DNA from 3 places in the Leuconostoc gasicomitatum LMG 18811 genome. Region 2 is predicted to be linked to each of the others. Evidence: predicted binding sites of a transcription regulator. Region 2 holds the regulator's gene; each other region holds the start of a gene.
What was found. The regulator LexA, encoded in region 2, represses DNA repair genes until DNA is damaged. The targets are predictions, from matches to a motif close to CNAACANNTGTTNG.
Positions count from the first base shown of each region.

Region 1 (2,281 bases), 120 kb from region 2:
ACGCCTGAACAGATTGCCGGCAATGTTCAAGATGTGGCAGTATCGTCTTCAACCATCAGAGACTGGTCAAAAAGAGGGTTAATTGATATCCGTACCCACAAATATCATCGCCAAGATGGCTCCCCTAAACAACGTGAGTTAGCCAAGAATCAACGCGCGCGACAACGAGAGATTGCTCGCTTACGAGAAAACTTACAAAAAAGTGGTGAGTTAGTCCGTCATTCTATTTATGACCGTTCACCAGTGGTGGCTAAACGTAAACAATTTGGTCATTGGGAAATTGATTTAGTGTTGCCAATGAAACAAAATAACGGTCAATACCAAGACCACTCGGCTATTATGACGGTCGTTGAACGCAAAACCAGATTCTACGCCTTGATTAAAGTTAAAAGTAAACAATCGAAAGACATGATTGAAGCGTTTAAACTGTTTTATCAACGTTACGGTAAAGCAGTACGAACAATTACCGCTGACAATGGTTCTGAATTTATCTCTTGGGACTTCTTAGAATTTGTTCAAAAAGAACTTAAAATAAAACTTTATTACTGCACACCATCATCACCACATCAACGAGGTTCTAACGAAAACCGCAACGGTAAATTACGTGACTGGTTTCCCAAAGGCACAAGTTTTAAGCCAGTGAAACAACGACAACTAGATGAAGTAGCTGATAAAATGAATGCCATGCCAATGCGCATAGCGTTACAAGGTAAGAGTCCAATTGAGTTATTTGATAAAGAATATAAAACGATGCAAAGATATCGTCGAGCATATGAGAAACGGAAATTAAAGCAAAGCAAACAAAAATAATTATGAGCAGATAATAGATACAAATAATAATTTAATCAAAAAACCTTAAAAATAGCTTTGAAAACGCATGTTTAAGGTTTTTTATTTAAAATAAATCATAGATTAACTAACTTATTTTAAAATATTGCGCTTGCTAAACAGAACGTTTGTTCGTATAATAAGTTATACACACTTGTTTTGGAGATAGTCTATGGTGGACCAGCAAAAAACTGAATATGATTATACGCATGAAGAACGACGTGTGATATTTGTGATTGACTCCAAAAGTTTCTATGCCAGTGTGGAGTGTGTGGAGCGTGACTATAATCCATTAAAAGCATTACTTGTTGTGATGTCGGAACAAGAAAATACAAACGGTGGTTTAGTTCTAGCATCTTCACCAATGGCCAAGGAAAAACTGGGTATTACTAATGTTACCCGACAACGTGATATGCCTGTTTGCCCGGACTTAGTGATTGCTCACCCAAGAATGAATCTTTATATTCAAGAGAACTTGCGTATTAATAACATCTACCGACAATACACTGACGATGCCCACTTATTGCCATATTCGATTGATGAATCTATCCTTGATATGACGGATTCTTGGCAATTCTTTGGTCGGACACCAGCAGAAGTTGCATTCAAAATACAGCAACAAGTTCGGGCAGAAACAGGTATCTATTTAACTGTTGGTATTGGTGATTCACCCGTATTAGCTAAATTAGCACTGGATATTGAAGCCAAGCATGCAAAGAATTTAACTGGTATTTGGCATTACGAAGATGTCCCAGAGAAATTATGGCCAATCACACAGCTCAATGACGTTTGGAGTATTGGTTCACGGACTGCGCGTAAGCTCAATTTAATGGGTGTTCATTCGATGTATGACTTAGCACATCAAGATCCCTATTTTTTTCGTTCAAAGATGGGACTAATGGGCGAACAACTGCTAGCTTTGTCTTGGGGTATTGACCGTTCTGATTTGACTGAAAACATTCAGTCAAAAAGTAAGTCTTATAGTAACTCGCAAGTGTTACCACGTGATTATAGGCAACAAGATGAGATTGAAATTGTCATTCGAGAAATGGCTGATCAGGTTGCTACAAGAATACGTGCGCATCACAAGCAAACGTGCTTAGTTAGTTTGTTTATCGGCTATTCCTTTGCCGAAAGTGAACAACAAGGATCTCATGGTTTTAGGAAACAGTGCCGTATTCATTCTACCAATGATACTCACACCCTAATGGCTGTTATGGTTAATCTCTTTAGAAAGTATTGGCATGGCGAAGTGATTAGAAACATTGGTATTGCTTACGGTAGTCTAGTTGATGACACTGGGGTACAGCTTAATCTCTTTGAACAACCTGAACATCTCCTTAAAACAAATAAAATTGACCAGGTTGTTGATGAAATACGTCAACGTTTTGGCACAACTGCTATCATGCGAGCCATGTCTAAAGAAGCCGGTGGTACTGCGATTGATCGAGCT
Region 1 covers NC_014319.1:1,014,816-1,017,096, forward strand. Annotated here, with positions in the region: gene LEGAS_RS04985 (IS30 family transposase) at 1-810, shown strand, start outside; gene LEGAS_RS04990 (Y-family DNA polymerase) at 1,001-2,281, shown strand, end outside.
Region 1: the regulator LexA is predicted to act here: its motif matches at 950-963, upstream of LEGAS_RS04990 (Y-family DNA polymerase).

Region 2 (2,281 bases):
ATTTGGGGATGTTGAAATTATTGGTGGTGTTGCAACGGCTGGTATTCCTCATGCTGCATGGGTATCTGAGAAATTGAATAAGCCTATGATTTATGTACGATCGAAGCCAAAAGATCATGGGGCCGGCCGTCAAACAGAGGGAGCAGTTACTACTGGTAAAAAAGTTGTATTAATTGATGATTTAATTTCAACGGGAGGATCGGTATTAGCTGCCGTTGAAGCGATACGTAAAGAAGGTGCTAATGTTTTAGGTGTCGTATCAATTTTTTCATATGAATTATCTGAAGGACTGACTAATTTTACTAATGCAAAGTTAACTTTTAAATCATTAACAACATACTCTCAATTGGTCGCCACAGCTATTGAGCGTGGTGAATTAAACAAATCTCAATTGAAAACACTACAAAATTGGCAACAAAATCCTAACAAATGGCAATTATAAATGGACACTAAAAAATCTTTGGGGAAATGTCCCCAAAGATTTTTTGTTTTTAATAGATTGCATCACGATAGAGGCCGATAACTTTACCTAAAATAGAAACACTTTTAAGAATAATTGGTGCCATTGCGTCATTTTCAGGTTGTAAACGGAAATGGTCTGCTTCTCGGAAAAAACGTTTAACTGTTGCTTCGTTATCATCATTCATGGCTACCACAACGTCGCCATTATCAGCGTTATCTTGTTTACGGACAATGACCTTATCACCATCTAAGATACCAATATTGACCATAGAATTGCCACGAACATTTAGCATAAACATGTCACCATCAAATTGCATCAAATTGTCCGGAATTGGAAAAAATTCAGTGGCTTCTTCTTCAACAGCCAAGATAGGTGTACCAGCAGTAACAAGTCCTAGTACAGGGATACGACCAGGAGTAATAGATACACCCAATGCTTCTAAACCAGAATCAGTGACTTCAATGGCACGAGCACGTGGTTTTGAGGCATCCTTTAAAAGATAGCCTTTTTTCACTAGCCGCTCGATGTGACCGTGAATTGTTGAAGAAGAGGACAAACCGACAGCTTCACCAACCTCACGCACCGTAGGTGGATAGCCATTTGTTATTTGTGCTTCATGGATAAACCTCAGCACCTGTAGCTGTTTACTTTCTTGAATTTGAATTGTCATTTTTGGATTTCATTCCTTAATACTACTCGATTTAATATGTACTAATTATAACGAAAAGCTAAAGATAAATCAAACATTTGTTCGTTTTTTTAGGTTTTAATAACTTATTTACTAAAAACATTTATCATTTCTTTAAAAGTACGTCTAATTTCAAGGGAAATCTGTGGATAATATTGTTGAAAGTCAGAGGTTAGTATTGGCAGAAATTTTGACGTCATTATTTTGTACTTTATGCTATAATTAATCTTAGAAATTTATTAAGGGGAAGACTATGACTTTAAATATTGGACTCGTCATCTTGATTGCAGTTTTGACTTTAATTATTGGATTGGCGGCTGGATTCTTCTTAGCACGGAACTCAATGAAGAGTTATTTAGCAAAAAATCCACCAATTTCAGAAGAAATGATGAAGTCAATGATGATGTCAATGGGTCAAAAGCCATCACAAAAGAAATTAAATCAAATGATGGCTCAGATGAAGCAACAAAGCGAACAAGCGCAAAAAAAATAAGCCTTAATGGCTTATTTTTTTTCACGTTTAGGATCGACATAAACGAAGGTAGGATCTACCTCATGATCTAGCTGATCAAAAGCGTCTTGAATCATCTGTGTATATTTGGCAATGTTTTCTTTATTTAACCTGTCTTTACGGTCTATTATAATCGGTTCACCGAAATTAATGGTGGTATTGTTTCGCTTAAACAGCTGTCCAAAGGATACTGGTCCTTGGTATACAGCGGGAACAATCGCTTTTCCTGACATCTTTGCGATCAATAAAGAACCTGATTTTAATTCATCATTGTGTCTGGAACCAGAAGGAAACATGATAAGTGAACGATTGCCGTGCTTTAATTCGTTCACTGGTATTTTGATAACACTCGGGCCAACATTTTCTCTATCAACCGGGAATGCACCAGCAGATTTAATGAGCCAAGCAAGTGGTGGAAATTTAAAAAGTTCAATTTTAGCCATAAAAATAAAATGTTTTGGGTAGGCAGCAACTGCATACCAAACGGGATCCCACCATGTACGATGTGGTCCGACCAAAACATAGTTATCATCAGTAGGTATACGATTTCGATTCATATACTTGATTCGCCCATTTACTGTCCACATTAGGCCAATAGCTACACCGCGCAAAAAATCAT
Region 2 covers NC_014319.1:894,620-896,900, forward strand. Annotated here, with positions in the region: gene pyrE (orotate phosphoribosyltransferase) at 1-442, shown strand, start outside; gene lexA (transcriptional repressor LexA) at 492-1,133, opposite strand; gene LEGAS_RS04380 (YneF family protein) at 1,405-1,644, shown strand; gene LEGAS_RS04385 (lysophospholipid acyltransferase family protein) at 1,656-2,281, opposite strand, start outside.

Region 3 (2,281 bases), 230 kb from region 2:
TCACTATCCGAAATGTCATCATTAGTAGACTCATCAGCACTTGTCTCGCCATCTCCTATACCAAATGCATTACGTACTTTGACATAAATTTCTTGACGCATCTCCGCATTTTCCGGCGCATCTAAAAATTCTTTCGCTTTTTCACGACCTTGACCAATTTTAATGTCATTATAATAGTAAAAAGCACCTGCTTTTCGAATAATTTCCTGCTCAGCACCAAGATCGAGAATTTCCCCTGTTTGAGAAATACCTTTACCATACATAATATCTACTTCAGCAACCTTAAATGGTGGGGCTACTTTATTCTTAACCACCTTCACTTTGGTTAAGTTTCCAGTGACATCAGTGCCATCTTTAATTTGAGTTGAACGGCGTACTTCTAAACGAATTGTCGAATAAAATTTTAATGCACGGCCTCCTGGAGTTGTTTCAGGATTACCAAACATCACACCAATTTTCTCTCGAATCTGATTAATGAAAATAGCAATGGTTCCAGTCCGATTTAAAGTGCCTGCTAATTTACGTAATGCTTGACTCATTAAACGTGCTTGTAGCCCCACGTGTGAATCACCCATCTCGCCTTCAATTTCTGCACGTGGTACTAATGCTGCAACTGAATCAATAACGATAATATCAACAGCGCCTGACTGTACTAATGCATCAGCAATCTCTAAGCCTTGTTCCCCTGTATCGGGTTGCGACAATAACAGCTCATCTTTTTGGACACCTAATGCTTCAGCATATTTAACATCTAATGCATTTTCTGCATCAATATATGCTGCCGTTCCACCTGCTTTTTGTACTTCAGCAACCGCATGCAATGCAATGGTTGTTTTACCAGATGATTCAGGGCCATACACTTCAATAATTCGGCCCTTTGGATAACCGCCAACACCAAGTGCAACATCTAACTTTACCGATCCTGATGGATAAGTTTCAATCTGCGTCAGCGTATTTTCACCCAAAAACATAACTGAACCTTTACCGAAGTTTTTTTCAATTTTCTTCAGCGCCTCATCTAGTGCTGTTTTGCGACCCTTTGCTTGATTTTCTTTATCATCTTTTTTAGTCGTTTTTTTTGTGACCATATCTGTGGCTAACTCCTTTTATCTTTCCTCATTAGTTTACCTGCTTTTGTCGGCAAAAGCAAGCATTAAACGAACAATTGTTCGATTATGTTCGCTTCTGTATTTATGATACGAAAAAAGCGCTTATTGCGCTTTTACATACCATCTGAAAATACATAACGATTTTGCCAAAAATAATCAATGCCTGAATATATTGTAAATATAACTGCTATCCATAATAATATGTCTCCTACTGGAAAACCAAAATAAATGAAAGGTATATTTTTAATATACAAGAAAAAAATGGCAAACATTTGTGAAAATGTCTTTATTTTCCCCGGCATCTGAGCAGCCAAAACTTGACCATTATTCTCAACTATTAATGTCCTTAATCCTGTGATAGCCAATTCTCGAATAACTATAACTGCAGTCATCCAGGCAGGCACAACATGAAAGCTTGTTAAAAATATCAATGCTGTTATCACCAATAATTTATCAGCTAATGGATCAGCAAATTTACCAAAATTAGTGACTAAATGCTGACTTCTTGCAATTTTACCATCCAAAAAATCAGTTGCAGAGGCTACTGCAAAAACAATTGCAGCCATTAGCCAATTAACTGGTAAAACGACAGTCATTGTTGTTATAGTTGCCCAATCATAAGGAATCGTCAATATTAAAATAAAAATAGGAATTAAAATAATACGGAAGACTGTTAATTTATTCGGTAGATTCATAATTTCCTCTTAATTATTTAAGTTCATCAGCACATTCCAGAAAGGTGTTGATGTGCTAATGACGTTAATTCTTTGGCTATCAAATGTCATTACTGCGTTTGCTACATTAGTAAATTGTACGTTCACAACACCTGTTCCTTTGGGAACAGTAATGGTTTTATCGGCTGTTATCACTTCATTTAATAATACATCGCCATCAGCTGTAACTTGAACATTCGTCCCTGTATTTTGCGCAGTAATTTTGATTGTATGCTGCCTTGTATTTTGTTTTGATAAGTTATAAATTGTCGTCTGTTGCGCAGTATTTTGTTCCGGTGTCCCAAGCTTCATTTTAGGCGCAACAGCTTTTTTTGTTGCCTTTTTTCTTGGTGATGATGCACTTGATTGAGATGAGCTAGTGCTGTCAGGTACAGTAGAACTTGAAATCGATACATCCCCACCACCATTTGATTGTTGGCTACCAGTATTTAAATGTGT
Region 3 covers NC_014319.1:663,619-665,899, reverse strand. Annotated here, with positions in the region: gene recA (recombinase RecA) at 1-1,088, opposite strand, end outside; gene pgsA (CDP-diacylglycerol--glycerol-3-phosphate 3-phosphatidyltransferase) at 1,223-1,804, opposite strand; gene LEGAS_RS03250 (helix-turn-helix domain-containing protein) at 1,814-2,281, opposite strand, start outside.
Region 3: the regulator LexA is predicted to act here: its motif matches at 1,159-1,172, upstream of recA (recombinase RecA).